DNA from 2 places in the Azoarcus sp. KH32C genome. Region 2 is predicted to be linked to the other one. Evidence: riboswitches for the same ligand, from Rfam matches in the RefSeq annotation. Region 2 holds a riboswitch; the other holds the start of a gene.
What was found. A riboswitch is a leader RNA that binds a small molecule or an ion and turns the genes downstream of it on or off. The one in region 2 is predicted to bind cobalamin.
Positions count from the first base shown of each region.

Region 1 (7,833 bases), on a different replicon from region 2:
TCGCGTCGAACCCCTGCTGTCGGGCAGATTTCGAACGCGTGCGCGCCGTCCGGCGCGGCGCAGACAAAATGTCCCGCATGTTCGAGCAGCCCGCCCAGTACCTGACGATTCACTTCGACGTGATCGACGAGGAGCAGGCTCAGGCTTGGCAGCTTCGCGGGGATGATCGATGCAGTCCCGCCGGCATCCAGCGACGAAACCTGTAGCGGTAACTCGAACCAGAAGCGGCTCCCCTCACCGGGTGCGCTCGTCACACCGATGGTTCCGCCCATGCTATCGACAGGCGCGATTCGCCGCCTCTGCCGCTTCCTTGGCCGTCTGCAGGCCGCGCGTGCGCTTGTCGACGATCTACTTGAGCTGGTCGCGGCTGTATCGCAGTTGCTCGTGCGCCTTTTCGCGGCGGCTGATGTCTTGGCGGATCGCCAGCTGCATGTCGTTGAGGGCGGCAACCACCGCCTCGAATTCGTCCGGCACCGCGGCGGGCGGACGGGCGAGCTTCAGGGGCGCGTTGAGCCGCCCTTCGCCCAGCTGTCTGGCGAAACGCGCCATGCTTTCGAGGTGGCGGGTCACCAGCCGCTGGAAGACGATGACCAGCGCGGCGGCGATGAGCAGGATGGTGAGCGTCTGGCTCAGGAAGATTGTCAGGCCCGTCCAGCTAAGGCATGCGTAGCCCCCCGCCCGGTCGGTTTGAACGACCAGGCGCGCGAGGCTTCGATCTCCTTCGGGCGCGGCGGGGACGAGCTCGAAACTATGATCGATCGGCGTGATTGCACAGCGCCCGTCGGGGACTTCGAAAGGCGACAAGAAGTCCACGCCGTCGAGTCGCACGCCGGAGACGTCGGGAAAGTCCGACCACGAGCACTTTCGCTTCGCCGGCCAAGCCGTCACACTCCTACACGCGGGATGAGGCGGGAATACGAAGCCCGGATCCGATGTCGGCGATACGCTGCCAGTCGTTGCGACTGAAGTAGTGAATTCCCGGCGCCCCAAGCGCGAGCAACCTCGCGCATAAGCGGCGCACCACATCCACGCCGAACGCACGGATCGACTCGGCGTCATCGCCGAAGTCCGCAACACGGCGACGAATCCACGTAGGGATCTCGATGCCGTGGGCGTCGGAAAAGCGCAGCAGGCGCGAGAAGCTCGCCACCGGCATGACGCCCGGTACGACAGGCACGTTGATGCCCTGCCTTGCGCAGCGCTCGAGGAAATCCTCGTAAGCGTCCGCATTGAAGAAGAACTGCGTGATCGCGGCATTCGCACCGGCCTCGATCTTCGCCTTGAAACATGCGAGGTCATGCTCGGCGCTGCGTGCCTGGGGATGGGTTTCCGGATACGCCGCGACGTCGATGTGGTAGCGCGATCCGGTCTCTTCCCGGATGAATCGCACCAGTTCGACGGCGTGCGGGAACGCGCCGCGGCCGGGCAAGCCCGACGACGGGTCGCCTCGAAGCACGACGAGGCGGTGTACGTCGAGCGCTTCGTACTCGGCCAGCAGGGAGCGGATGTCGTCGCGACTCGCTCCCGCGGCGGAAATGTGCGGCACGGCGACGCCCCCGGCCGCGCGAACAAGCTGCAAGGCTGCAAGCGATGCCTCGCGCGTGCAGCCTCCGGCGCCGTAGGTCACGGAAATGAATTCGGGGCCTTGCGCGACGAGCCGTCGGACGGTGTCCGCGAGGCGTAGCCGGCCCTCAGAAGTCTGCGCCGGAAAGATTTCAACGCTGAAAGGATAATCTGCGCTCATTCCGGGTTCTCTGTGTGGTTGGAGGCACGTTGCGATCCTAGCCCCGTTCAGCGAAACACGACGGTCTTGTTGCCGGCGAGGAAGACGCGGTGCTCGATGTGGTATTTGACGGCACGCGCGAGGGCGAGGCATTCGGTGTCGCGCCCGACGGCGACGAGGTGCTCGGGCCGGTAGGTGTGATCGACGCGCTCGACGGCCTGCTCGATGATCGGCCCCTCGTCGAGATCGGAGGTCACGTAGTGGGCGGTGGCGCCGATCAGTTTCACGCCGCGCTCGTGCGCCTGGTGGTACGGCTTGGCGCCCTTGAAGCCGGGCAGGAAGGAGTGGTGGATGTTGATGGCACGGCCCGAGAGCTTGCGGCACAGATCTTCCGACAGCACCTGCATGTAGCGGGCGAGCACGATGAGGTCGGTGCCGGTCTCGGCGGCGATCTCCATCAGGCGGGCTTCCTGCGAGGCCTTCGTCTCCGGGGTCACCGGCAGGTGATGAAAGGGGATGCCGTGCCACTCAGCGAGCGGGCGCAGATCGGGATGGTTCGACACGATCGCCGGCACGTCCATCTTCAGCTCGCCGGTGCGATGCCGGTACAGCAGATCGTCCAGGCAATGGTCGAACTTCGACACCATCAGCAGCACCTTCGGGCGCGCCAGGGTGTCGTGCATTTCCCATTCGAAGTCCTCTTCGGCCTGCGGCAGTTCCTCGCCGAAGACGCGCTTGAGCTCGTCGAATGACGGTGTGCGCTCGGGGGTCGTCGAAAACACCGTCCGCACGAAGAAGCGCCCGGTCAGGATGTCGTCGAACTGGGCCATCTCCATGATGTAGCAGTGGCGCTCGGCGAGAAAAGTCGAAATGCGCGAGACCGTGCCGATCACGCCCTTGCAGCTCGCTTTGAGTACGTAGATGTTCTTGCCTTCCGTCATGACTGACATTGCGTGTCTCCTGAATCCACCACAGAAGAATCTAATCTTCCGGCTGATCGTCGCTTGCCTGATTGGGACAGTCTGCAGCCAGCGCACGACATCCGTCGTCGCGGCGGATCGCGCAGGGGGAGATCCGAAAATCTGCTGTATATTTTTTGGCGGCCCAGGCACAAGCAGACAATTGGAGACGGATATGGGTGACAAAGCGCGCCAAGCCCCGCGCAGCTTCGACAGCGGCTTACGACATAGCAATCAGGCCTACTTGCAGGGCCAATTGTCCGACGATGCGCACCCGCCCATCTGTCGCCGGATCGCGTTCGTGCTGCTCGAACATTTTTCGATGATGGCCTTCACCGGCGCCGTCGACGCGATCGTGACGGCCAACCTGGTCAGCCACAAGCCGCTCTATCGCTTCGAAACGTACGCCCTGGAGGGGGCCACGGTGCGCAGTGACCTGGGCATCAACATTTCGGTCGATGGAGCCCTGCCCGCGCTGGACGCCAACGATCTCGACATCCTGATCATCTGCGGCGGCTTCCGCTCGAAGCTGGAACCCGGACGTCCGGTCCTCGAAAAGCTGCGCGAGGTGGCGAGGCGCCGGGTGATCCTGGGCAGCCTGTGGAACGGCAGCTACCTGCTTGCACACGCAGGCCTGTTGGACGGCTATTCCTGCACCGTGCATCCGGACAGCCGCGCCGGCCTCGAGGAGCTGCGCCCGCAGGTCAGGCTCCTGCCGAATCCATTCGTGATCGACCGCGATCGCATCTCGTCCGCCGGGGCCAACAGCGCCCTGGGCATGATGCTCGCGGTGATCCGGCATCACCACGGCGAGGAGATGGTGCGTGGCATCGAGGAGATCCTCTCCTGCGACCGGACGCTCGACGATCTGCCTGACAGTCCGATGCCGACCCTGGTGGATAACCCGACCTTTCCCGATGTGCTTCAAAACGTGCTGCAGCTGATGAAGAGCAATATCGAGGAGCCCTTGAGCATTGACGATCTGGCGCTCCACGCAAAGACCTCGCGGCGCCAGATCGATCGTCTGTTCCAGCGCTACATGAACACGACGCCGTCACGCTACTACCTCGAAACCCGCCTCACTCGCGCACGGCGCCTGCTGCAGCAGACCAACGAGCCGATTACCACCGTTGCGATCGCCTGCGGCTTCACGAGCGCCCCCCATTTCAGTCGCTGCTACCGCGAGTTCTTCGGCATGTCACCTTCGCAAGTCGGCCGTAGGCGTCCCTGAAACGCTTCCCAAACGACTTTGGCGGTGGATATACTTTGATGATGGGTGCCTGCCTCCACGGTCGTGGAGCGGGTGAAACGGGAAGCCGGTGACTCTTGGACGACAAGACATTCCGGCGCAGCCCCCGCTGCTGTAAGCCTGACGACTCCGCCTCAAGCCACTGTGCAATGCACGGGAAGGCGGCCGGAGAAGACTGAGGGCAAGCCAGAAGACCGGCCCAGATGAATTGTTGCGATTCCCCGGGGTAACGGGAATGCATCTGATGACTGGCACCCGGTCCGTCTGTCCACCGCCATTCTTCCGACCTGCAAGACCTTTCCCCTCCGTACACCGTTTCGCTGTTTACCGGAGCTCTCCATGCTTTACCACGGTGGCCGCGTCATTGCCGCGTCCCTTCAATACGGCATTCCTCCCGCGGAATGGCTCGACCTTTCGACCGGCATCAACCCGCGCGGCTGGCCGGTGCCGAGCTTGTCGCCGGCCTGTTGGCAGCGCCTGCCGGAAGAGGATGACGGTCTCGAAGCCGCCGCAGCAACGTATTACGGCAGCGCGCGCCTGCTGCCTGTGCCGGGGTCGCAGGCCGCCATCCAGACGCTGCCCTCTCTCTTCCCGCGGGCCTCGGTGGCCGTCTTGGGACCGCTCTACAACGAGCATCCCCAGGCCTGGACGAAGGCCGGGCACGAGGTCCGGCACATGGCATATGCCGATCTGGCGCAAGCGCTCGAAGCCGAAACTCCGGTTGTCGTCTTATGCAATCCGAACAACCCGACCGCCGGGTCGCATCCGCGCCCCGCCATCCTGGGCGCAGCCAAGGAGCTCCAAGGTCGGGGCGGCTGGCTGGTGGTGGATGAGGCTTTCGCCGACCCTCTGCCCGCGGATAGCGTTGCCGCCCTGGCCGGCAGTGCGGAGGCACCCAACCTGATCGTGCTGCGTTCTCCGGGGAAATTCTTCGGCCTGGCCGGCGCGCGGGTGGGTTTCGCATTCGCCGCGCGGGAAATCCTTGTCCGGCTACGCGAGATCATCGGCCCCTGGGCCGTCGCCGGGCCGTCCCGTGAGGTCACCAAGCAGGCGCTTGCCGATCGCAAGTGGCAGGCAGAGACGCGAGAGACGCTTTTGGCCGAGGGGCGGCGCCTGCAGCAACTCCTGGCGCCGCTCGGCCAGGTCGCCGGAACGCCGCTGTTCGCCACGGTCACGACCGACCGGGCCCATTCGCTGGTCAAGCACTTTGCCGAACGGGCCATTCTCGTCCGCCATTACGATCCTCAGCCGCTGGTTCGATTCGGGCTGCCGGCCAACGAGATCGACTGGCAGCGCCTCGCCGTGGCAATTTCGGAATGGCGGTAAGCAGGTCGAACATGAGCCCGTCTTGAGGCGACGCCCTTCAGAGAGGGCATCGCCTCGCGGACCCGACTGATGTTGGCTAGATCTTCGTCACGAACGTGCGCGCATGGTAGAGCGGCACCAGACTCAACGCGAAAATGACGATCAATGCGAGCGTGTCCGCTCCCGGATACCCCCAGAATTGCGACATGGTCCGTCTCCTTGTCCTGCGGTTGAATAGGTTCAAAGCAAGCCTGTGTCGGCCATTCGCTGGCGGCCGAAATCGCTCAGGGCGAAGCGGAAACGCATCTTGTCGCTGTATGCGTCGAAACGCTCATCGAGGCTCTTGACCAAGCCTCCTGAATAGAGGTCGGTGAGGATGACGCGTATTGACCCGTGCCAATAGGGGCCGTCCTTGCCGTATTCCGCACATACCGCGGTCGCGATCTCGTTGTCCCAGATCCCCTCGGTCTGGGCGATGAGTTGCAGGATGTAGCCTTTGATGTGAACCCTTGCCATCTGTCATCTCCTCGCTTCGAGTCCTTGCGTATTCACAGGGCGCGCACGACTTCGAGCACGTCGCTCTTTTCCGTGTACATCAGGAAGGCGCCGCCCACGACCAGGGCGAGGCCGACCAGGAAGTTCCAGGCCGGAAACTGCAGGGTGAAGACGGCCAGGAAGACCACCGCGAAAGCGCCGTAGAGTGCAGCGATCGCCTGGCCCCGGCCGACGCCGATCAAGGGGAAGGACTTGTACCACGACACGTAGCAGAAGCCGAAGGTGATGCCGGCGAGCAGCAGCCACGTGAGCGCCTTGAGATTGAAGGCGGCGAGGATCAGACCGATAACGTCGGCATCACCGAACAGGGCCAACGCGGGTAGCACGAGGCAGGACCAGTAGAAGACTTCGGCGGCGAAGCGGACGGTAATGCCGCAGTCTGGATCGGTCACGTCCAACGCCCGGCCGGCGAGCGCTCCTTCGATGCCCCAGCCCAGCGCCGCCATGGCGCCGCCGAGATAGCCGAGCCACGACACCTTGCTCGTCGAGGCGTTGGACAGCTCGCCGAGGATGCCCGGGGCGTAGATCGCGATCCCTCCGCCGACGATCACGAGGATACCGAGCGCGGCGCGCATGGTGATCCTTTCCTTGTACCAGGCGCGGGCAATGGTGGCCCCGACGATGGGATACAACAGCCCGGAAATCGCGGCAAACACTGCGCCGACGTAACCCATCGCCAGGAAGGAACCGAAAATCGCCATCGGCCCGCCGAAGATCGCGGCCGCGAAGTACCACTTGGAGATCTTGCGCACTCGCGTCGCGGTCCTGACGAAGTCGCCGAACTTGTCCAGCACGACCAGCCAGAGGAAGAGGAAGAGCAGCACGGCGCAGGCGTTGAACGTGGTGATGACCGCGGCGGCGGTCAGGAACTGCCGGGTATCGTTCATGTCGATCGCCGCGAACGGCTGCTCCTGCCAGATCGCCGCACCCGGCACGTACCACGCCCCCCAAAGCACCGCGCACCACAGCGCCCAGATGAAACCCCAGCGGATGCTCCGGGCGCGAAAGGCGGCTTTCGCATAAATTGCGGACGTCATGACTCCTCCTTGTTGTTTGATACGTGCCGAACAGGCGGCACATTGGCCTTCGTCTCCATCCGTTCTCGCGACGCGCGGCGGGAACGTGTGAGGGAATTATTGGAAGAGCCGGAGGGCGCGACAATGCTCCAAAGGGGCATACCCACAAGTAGGCATGGGGAAGGCGTGCTTGATGCAGAAATGAATGCGGCGGCCGGCGCCAAGGGGGCGCGGGCCGCCGCGTGTCGCGCAGGTCAGCTCAGGTCAGGATGCCGAGCGCTGGCGGGCGTCCTCGCACTGGTGACGCCAGACCACGGCTTCCAGGCGGGAATGAAGATTGAGCTTGTACAGCACGTGCTTGACGTGCACCTTGACGGTGCCGACGCTGATCCCCAGCTGGCGCGCGATGGTCTTGTTGCACATGCCTTCGGCGAGGAAGTCGAGCACCTCCGCCTCGCGTGCCGTGAGGTCGGCTTCGGTGGCCGGCATCGGCTGCCCGGTCGCCACCGCCTCGATGAGGCTGCCGGTGACCGCCTCGCTCAGCACCGCGGCTCCCGTGAGCGCCTTCTTGAGCGCAATACAGAGCTCATCCGGCTCCATGTCCTTGAGCAGGTAACCATGGGCACCAGCCCGCAGCGCGGCGACAACGTCGCGCTGATTGTCGGACACGGTGAGCATGACGAAGCGGGCTTGGACGCCGCGTTCGCGCAGCATCGTGAGGGTGTCGATGCCGTTCATGCCCGGCATGTTGAGGTCGATGAGGACGACGTCCGGCTTGAGCCGCTCCGCCATCTCCACCCCTGCCGCCCCGGAACCGACCTCCCCGACGACGCGGAAGTCGGATTCCATCTCGATCAACTGCGCAATGCCTTTGCGGAAAAGCGCGTGGTCGTCCACGATCAGGACGGTGTGACTGGTCTCCACCACTGTCGGTCTCCAATGTCGTTATCGTCGCCTGTGCCGGCGACTTATTTACTGCCCGGCGATGGTACTCCGTCTTCACTGCCCTGTCCGCGGCGCCGTGCT
Region 1 is NC_020548.1:218,462-226,294, forward strand. Features, by position in the region: gene AZKH_RS27485 (hypothetical protein) at 1-272, opposite strand, end outside; gene AZKH_RS27490 (HAMP domain-containing protein) at 349-813, opposite strand; gene AZKH_RS23830 (methylenetetrahydrofolate reductase) at 893-1,744, opposite strand; gene purU (formyltetrahydrofolate deformylase) at 1,792-2,664, opposite strand; gene AZKH_RS23840 (GlxA family transcriptional regulator) at 2,858-3,913, shown strand; cobalamin riboswitch at 3,940-4,149, shown strand; gene cobD (threonine-phosphate decarboxylase CobD) at 4,271-5,257, shown strand; gene AZKH_RS23850 (hypothetical protein) at 5,477-5,752, opposite strand; gene AZKH_RS23855 (DMT family transporter) at 5,785-6,828, opposite strand; gene narL (two-component system response regulator NarL) at 7,072-7,731, opposite strand; gene AZKH_RS26470 (histidine kinase) at 7,833-7,833, opposite strand, start outside.
Region 1: another riboswitch for cobalamin. It lies ahead of cobD (threonine-phosphate decarboxylase CobD); the one in region 2 lies ahead of cbpA (modified peptide precursor CbpA).

Region 2 (7,833 bases):
GCCGTTCTTTGCCTGCGAGGGCGTCATGAAGATCGACAGGTAGGCGTTGCGCGCAAAGTCGCCCGAGCCGCCGATGCCGTTCATGATCTTGCTGCCCATCACGTGCGTCGAATTGACGTTGCCGTAGATGTCGGCTTCGATCATGCCGTTCATCGCGATCACGCCGAGGCGGCGGATCACTTCGGGGTGATTGCTGATCTCCTGCGGGCGCAGGATGATGCGCTCGCGGTAACGACCGAGGTCGGCATTGAGCCGCGCGAGCGCGTCGTTGCTGAGCGAGAACGCGGTCGCCGACGCGCAGGCGAGCTTGCCCGAGCGGACCATGTCGAGCATGCCGTCCTGCAGCACCTCGGTGTAGGCCGTCATGTTCTCGAACGGACCGTCGTTGAGGCCGGCCATCACCGCGTTCGCGATATTGCCGACGCCGGACTGCAGCGGCAGCAGGTCCTTCGGCAGGCGGCCCTTGCGAACTTCGTGCTGGAAGAATTCGAGGATGTGGCCGGCGATCAGGCGCGAGTTCTCGTCGGGCGCCGAGAACGCCGAATTGCGGTCCGGGCTATGGGTCTCGACGATCGCGATGACCTTGTCGAGATCGCAGCGCAGGTATGGCTCGCCGATGCGGTCGGCCGGCGTCACGATCGGGATCGGCTTGCGGTGCGGCGGCAGCTGCGTGCCGTAATAGATGTCGTGCATCCCTTCGAGGTGGGCGCTCTGCCAGGAATTCACCTCGAGGATGATGCGGTCGGCCTGATCCAGCCAGGTCTTGTTGTTGCCGACCGATGACGAGGGTATCAGCCGCCCGTCCTCCAGGATGCCGGCGACCTCGACCACTGCGATGTCGAGCTTGCCCAGGAAGCCAGACCACACGAACTGCGCGACATGCGACAGGTGGATGTCGATGTACTCCATCTCGCCGGCGTTGATGCGCTTGCGGCAGGTCGGGTCGGACTGGTAGGGCAGCCGCATCTCGATGCCATCGACCATCGCAAGCGCGCCGTCGAGCTCGGGAGCGGTCGATGCGCCCGTCCATACGCCGATCTTGAAATGCTTGCCATTCACGTTGGCGTCCATGATGCGCTTGGCGAGCGCGGACGGCACGGCCTTCGGGTAGCCCGCGCCGGTGAAGCCGCTCATGCCGACATTGACGCCGGAGGGGATCAGAGCCGCGGCCTCCTCGGCCGACATGACCCGGTTGCGAAGCGCGGCGCAATGGATGCGGTTTTCTCTGCTCATGGAAAGCACGACCTCACGACAAAAAGACGCCCGCTGGCGCGGGCGCAATAGCACGACACCAACGTGCAGGAGACATGGATGCTGCATCCGGGAAATCGGAAACTGCGCGCCACCGGCAGGCCGATGACGCGCACTCCGATCGATCGAAGACCCCGGCGGCGACAGGAGGGAGGAGGCCGCCGGCACCCGTATCGGATGCGCTGCGCAGTCTATTCGGGGCTTTACGGAGCGACAAACGACGATTTATGATCCAACGAATTAGCCCTGCTTAATCATGAGGCCATGCGTTACCGCCTCCCCCACCTTCCGCTGCTGCGCACCTTCGAGGCCGCCGCACGCCACCTGAGCTTCAAGAAAGCCGCCGCCGAACTGTGCGTGACGCCGGCTGCCGTCAGCCAGCAGATCAAGGCGCTCGAAGTCGAGCTGGGCGTCCCCCTCTTCCACCGCATGACGCGCGCGCTGGCGCTGACCGAGCAGGGCCGAAACATGCTGCCGAAGATCCGCGAAGGCTTCGACTGCCTCGCCGCGGCAATCGAAGGTGCACGGCAGGCACCGGCAGACCGCCAGCTCACCGTCACCGCGCCCCCATCCTTCGCCGGGCACTGGCTGCTGCCGCGCCTGCCCGATTTCACGCATCGGCATCCGGAAGTGGCGCTACGCCTGTCGAGCACGCCGGATACCGTCGACCGCCGCGGCGAGGCCGCGATGCTCAAGCGCCTCGATGCCGACCTGCGCGCCGGCCGCAGCGAAGTCGCGATTCTCTATGGTCGCGGCGACTACGCCGGCTACGTCGTCGACCGGCTGTTCTCGCCCGACTACGTGCCGGTCTGCGCTCCCGCGCTGATCACCGACGGGACGCCCTTGCGGCGGCCGGCCGATCTCGCCCGCCACGTGCTGATCCACGACGAGACGCTCGACGAGGGCAGCCGCGGACAGGTCAATGCGGGCTGGACGCAGTGGCTGGCGCGAGCCGGAACCGTCGGCGTCGACCCGCAGCGCGGCCTGCGCTTCGCGAACGCGGCGCTGTCGCTGGAAGCCGCGCTGGCGGGGCACGGCGTCGCCCTCGCGCCGCGGCCGCTGGTCGAAACGCGGGTCGCCGCGGGCAGCCTCGTGATCCCCTTCGACGTATCGTTGCCCTCGCCCTTCGCCTATTATCTCGTCATGCACGAGGCGATCGCGCGGCAGGCGGCCGTCACGGCCTTCCGCTCCTGGCTCGCCGCCGAAGCCGCCGCCCCGCCCCACCCCTCCGGAGAATCCGATCGATGAAGGCCATCGTCACCGGCCACAGCCGCGGCCTCGGCGCAGCCATCGCCGACGAACTGCTCGCGCGCGACATTCCTGTCCTTGCCCTGGCGCGCAGCGCAAACCCCGTCCTCGCACAACGCTACGGCGCCCGATGCGTCCAGGTGGAAGTCGACCTCGCCGACAGCACGGCCTTCGCCGCCTGGCTCGCCACCGGACGGCTGCGCGAATTTCTCACCGACAGCGACGAGGTCCTGCTCGTCAACAACGCCGGCACGCTGCGGCCGACCGGCGCGCTCGCGGCACACGACGTCGCCGACATCGCCCGCGCGGTGTCGCTGAACGTCGCAGCCCCCCTGATGCTCGCCGCGGCGGTCGTCGCCGCCAGCCCGGCCGCCATCGAACGGCGCATCATGCACATCTCGAGCGGCGCCGCGCGCAGCGCCTACGCGGGCTGGAGCGTGTATTGCGCATCGAAAGCCGCACTCGACCAACACGCCCGCGCGGTCGCGCTCGACCGCAGCCCCGGCATACGGATCTGCAGTCTCGCGCCGGGCGTCATCGACACCGCGATGCAGGCGGAAATCCGAGCGATACCCCAAGACGACTTCCCGCTGCGTGCCCGCTTCGAGGCCCTGAAACGCGACGGCGCGCTACAGAGGCCCGAAGACTGCGCGCGCCGCGTCGTCGACTACCTGCTCGGCATCCAGTTCGGCGAGCATCCCGTCGCCGACCTGCGCGAACTGGGCACCTAGACTTCCGATCAAGACCACGGAGACTCGCCATGCTGATGACCACCACCCCGACCGTCGAAGGCCGACGAATCCGCAGCTACCACGGCGTCGTCACCGGCGAAGCGATCATCGGGGCGAACTTCCTCAAGGACATGTTCGCCGCGGTGCGCGATTTCGTCGGCGGACGCGCGGGTGCCTACGAGAAGACGCTGCGCTCCGCGCGCGAGACCGCCTTTGCCGAACTCGCGGATGCCGCGGGCAAGCTCGGCGCCAACGCGGTCGTTGCGATCGACATCGACTACGAGGTGCTGGGCGAGACCAACGGGATGCTGATGGTCGCCGTCAGCGGCACCGCTGTGACGCTGGAGTGAACGTCCATGTCGCATTTGTGGTCTTGACGCATCTGTCGTCAGCCACGACAATCGCCATCGAAGCAGCAATGACGATCGCCTTACCTGCGATCGTCGGAACACGGTGAGAGCTCTGCTCGATTCCGTGGCGGGCCCGCCGCTGTAACCGGGGACGGCTGTCGCAGGGATGACGCGAATTCGCGCATCCGGCCACTGACGGGGACCACTCTGTCGGGAAGGCGCGACGGACCGGCTGATCCGGGAGCCAGAAGACCTGCTGCCTCGAACGAAAAATGTGCCGGACCCATGGCAAGGGTTCCGCTGTCCATGCTGGAAGCATGGCGGCGGAGCCCTTTTTGTTTTTCTGCGATTGCAAACGAGGAGATTCACATGAGCAAGACCATCGCCCCCCAAGCCGTCCCCGCCGCCGCCCAGGCCGCCCAATCCGCCGCCGACACCGCCAAGCCCGCGATCATCGCCACCCGCCGCCGCTGCGAAGCCGACGGCGTGGGCCTGTCGCACTACATCCTGATGGATCGCAAGGCAAAGTGATGAGCGCCGCAGTCATCGAGAAACCCCTGGCGCCCTCCGCGGGCCGCTACGCGAACTCGGGCTGCGGCCCGAGTCTCGTGCCGCTGGACATCGGTCACGCCGACTATATGGCGGTGACCGATCCGGCGACCGCCTTCTGGGCGCTCGTGCGCAAGGATCAGCTCGCCGCGAGCCTCGGCGACGGCGAGCTGCTTCGCAGCTACCGCGAACGCGCCAACGACTTCGCACGCGAACTGCACGCGCTGCGCTTCGAGCTGAAGCCTTCGGCCGTGTACGTAAATCCGACCGAGCGCTGCAACCTCAACTGCACCTACTGCTACATCCCCGAAGGCATGCGCCGCTCGGGCCAGCATATGGCCACCGACCGCCTCGTCGATGCGCTCGCGCGCCTGAAGGACTACTTCGCGACCGTGATGCCCGCGGATCGCAAGCCGCGCATCATCTTCCACGGCGCCGAGCCGCTGATGAACCAGTCGGCGCTTTTCGAGGCGATCGACCAGTTCAAGGACGATTACGTCTTCGGCGTGCAGACCAACGCGACGCTGCTCGACGACAAGGCGATCCGCTTCCTCGCCGAGCGCAACGTCAGCATCGGCCTGTCGCTCGACGGCCCGCTCGCGCAGACGACCGACGCGACACGGCTGACCTTCAGCGGCAGCAGCGTGCACGACAAGGTGCTGCGCGCGATGGACGCGCTGCAGGGCTATGCGTCGTGGAGCGTGATCGCGACCTGTACCGAGAAGAATCTCGACCAGCTCGTGCCGCTCGTGGAGCTTTTCCACGCCCGCGGCGTGCCGACCTGCATGTTGAATGCCGTGCGCTGCACGCTGCCCGGTGCGCGCACGGTGCGACCGGACGACGACGCGCTGGCGAAGAGCTTCATCGCGGCGATCGAGCGCACGCACGAGCTCTACCGGGAAACCGGCCGCAAGATGGTGGTCGCGAACTTCGCCAACATCCTGCTCGCGATCCTCGCGCCGACCGCGCGCCGGCTGATGTGCGACATCTCGCCCTGCGGCGGCGGTCGGGCCTTCTTCGCGCTGGCGCCGGACGGCGGGCTCTTCCCGTGCAGCGAGTTCATCGGCCTGGATCACTTCCGTGGCGGCAACCTCTTCACCGACCGCATCGAGGACGTGCTGCAGACGCCGGCCTTCCGCACCGTCACCGAACGCAACGTGGACCGCTTCGCGCCGTGCGACACCTGCACGATCCGCCATTTCTGCGGTTCGCCCTGTCCGGCCGAGGCGCACGAGATGAACGGCGGCATGGACAAGGTCGGCGCCTTCTGCGGCTTCTATGAGGAACAGACGCGCTACGCCTTCCGCCTCATCGCGGACGGCAAGGCGAACGACTTCCTGTGGGACGGCTGGGACGACGGCGTCGAGACGGTGTTCGATCTGGCGCTGTAGCCGGGCGCAATCAGCCGAAGACCGCCTGCAGCTCCTTGGTGCAGGCGGTCACTTCGTCCTGCATCGAAGCGTAGGGCTCGCCGAGTTCGGCCTTCTTGACGTCAGCGGCGTCGAAGTCCTTGTTGAGCCATTCGAAATGGCCGCCGGCCATCAGGTTGCCGACGAAGACGACATCGGCCAGCGTGCGGGGCGCTTCCGGAATCGGCCGCGGATGGTCGTGGTCGCGGGACGCGGCCGCGATCTCCTCCGGCAGACCGAGCGCATGCAGCAGCGACTCGCCGATGCTCTCGTGCCACTTCCAGATCAGGTAGCGCGCGGTTTCCGGACGCGCGCGCAACTCGTCGTACTGCGAGGCGCGATAGAGCATATAGCTCGCGCCGAGGTCGTGGACGAGCCCCGCCAGCATCGCCTCATCTTCCTTGAAGCGCTTGAAATGACGCGCGATGACGGTGCAGGCCGCAGCGCTGCCGATCGAATGCTGCCATAGCCGTTGGCTGAGGTCGCCGAAGTCGGCGACCTCCTTGGCGAGCAGCAACTGCTTCATCGCGACGCCAAACGCGGTGGAGCGCACGACCCTCATGCCGAGCCGCTGAATCGCGCCCTTCACGTCGCGCACCGGAGGACCACCGCGGTCATAGAGGGCGGAGTTGGCGACGCTGATCAACTTGCTCGAAATGAGCGGTTCGACGCTGACGGCGGCGGAAATCTGCTGGACCGAGGCGTCGCTGTCGCGCAACAGGTCGCGCAGGCGCAGCGTGATGTCGAAGTGGGTCGGGAAGATCAGGTCCCCGGACAGTTCCTTCGCAATGTCCTCCAGCATCTGGAAACGCTGGGTGTTCAGTGCCTGTCCGGTCTTGTCGTCACTCAGTGCGGCATTCATGTCGGTATCTGCGAGGCATCGGGTAAAGCGTCCGGCATTCTATGCCGGTTTGGCGTTTCGCGTTCGAAGGGATCGCAACCGGTCAGCAATACCGCTCGATCGCCTGCAACGAAAGTGTGTAGGTGTGGCGAAGCTGGTCTTCATCATAACGGTGACGGGCGCCGACCGGACAGGCGACACGCGCCAGACAGGTCTCCCGGCATGCCGAGGACGGCTGGCGGCGATAGGCGACGCACTTGTCGAGCGAGAATCCGTCGGGTGACACGGCGCCGGCCGGGCAGGCCGAGACGCAGGCGCGGTCGGAGCAGCTTGCACAGGGCGATGGGGCCGTCAGCGCGGGCGACGGGGCGAGGTCGGTATCGGCGAGCATCACGACGCGGTAGGCGAACCAGGTGCCCCAGTCCTGCTGGATGCCGATCATGAAGGGCGACGGGTGGTGCCAGCCGGCGAGCCGGCCCAGCGCCAGCAGGTCGATCACAGTGTCGCCGGGATAGATCAGGCGCTTGTCGCGGCCAGGGCAGGCCTCGGCGAACCATCGCTCGACGGCGGCGACGCTGTAGTCGTCGACCGGATCGAGGGAGTCGCCGCGGGTCGCCCTGACGTGCTCCCACATCCTGCGGCCGGCGTGGCCGACAAGGATCAGTTGGGGGTAGCGCGCCTCGGGGTCGAAGCGGCTGCGTAGCTTGTCGCGGATGTCGGCGGGGAGCTCAGCCACGTCGAAGACCGCCTGCAGAGTGAGTCCGGCATCGTCCAGGACGCGGAAATCGGTCCGCGTCATGCCGCCGCTTCCAGGCGTGCGAGCGCCGCGGCGACGTCGGAGCGTCCGCCCGGTCGTACGACGCGTTCGATCTCTCGGCCTTGCCGCAGGAAGATCAGCGTCGGCCAAAGCTTGACGCGGAACGAGCGGCCAAGCGCCCGCCCCGGACCGTCCTCGACGCGGATGTGGCGCACCTCCGGATGATCCGCGAGCGCGTCCTCGATCGCCGGCCGCGCACCGCGGCAGATGCCGCACCAGTCGGTGCCAAAGTCGATCACCGCCAGCCCGTCGAGCGCATCGATCTCGGCGCGCGAGGGCTGGGTTCCCGCATATCCGCGCGGGCTCTTCGATTCAATCACTTTCCTGCCTCGTTTCCTTGGGTTCGCCCCCGAATCTGCCATCGGTCAGTGTGCGGACGCAATGACTTTGCGGCTTCCGTGCGGACGACATCACGTGCATCCGGTGCGACAAGGCGTATTGTGTGCACTTGTGACGACATGCGTTCCGCCTGACGTGACATCGGCCTATTCACGGGATGACCGGATCGGCCGGCCCCGGGTTCCCCGTCCGCCAACCGAAACGCAGCGCCTTTCCGCACGAGGAGACGGCCATGAAGATCGGTGTGCCCAAGGAAATCAAGGTTCATGAATACCGCGTCGGCCTGACGCCCTCGTCG
Region 2 is NC_020516.1:4,602,168-4,610,000, forward strand. Features, by position in the region: gene AZKH_RS20695 (acetyl-CoA hydrolase/transferase family protein) at 1-1,233, opposite strand, end outside; gene gcvA (transcriptional regulator GcvA) at 1,516-2,499, shown strand; gene AZKH_RS20705 (SDR family oxidoreductase) at 2,496-3,230, shown strand; gene AZKH_RS20710 (heavy metal-binding domain-containing protein) at 3,260-3,580, shown strand; cobalamin riboswitch at 3,627-3,856, shown strand; gene cbpA (modified peptide precursor CbpA) at 3,950-4,111, shown strand; gene cbpB (peptide-modifying radical SAM enzyme CbpB) at 4,111-5,520, shown strand; gene AZKH_RS20720 (HDOD domain-containing protein) at 5,531-6,400, opposite strand; gene AZKH_RS20725 (hypothetical protein) at 6,483-7,178, opposite strand; gene AZKH_RS20730 (thioredoxin family protein) at 7,175-7,516, opposite strand; gene ald (alanine dehydrogenase) at 7,768-7,833, shown strand, end outside.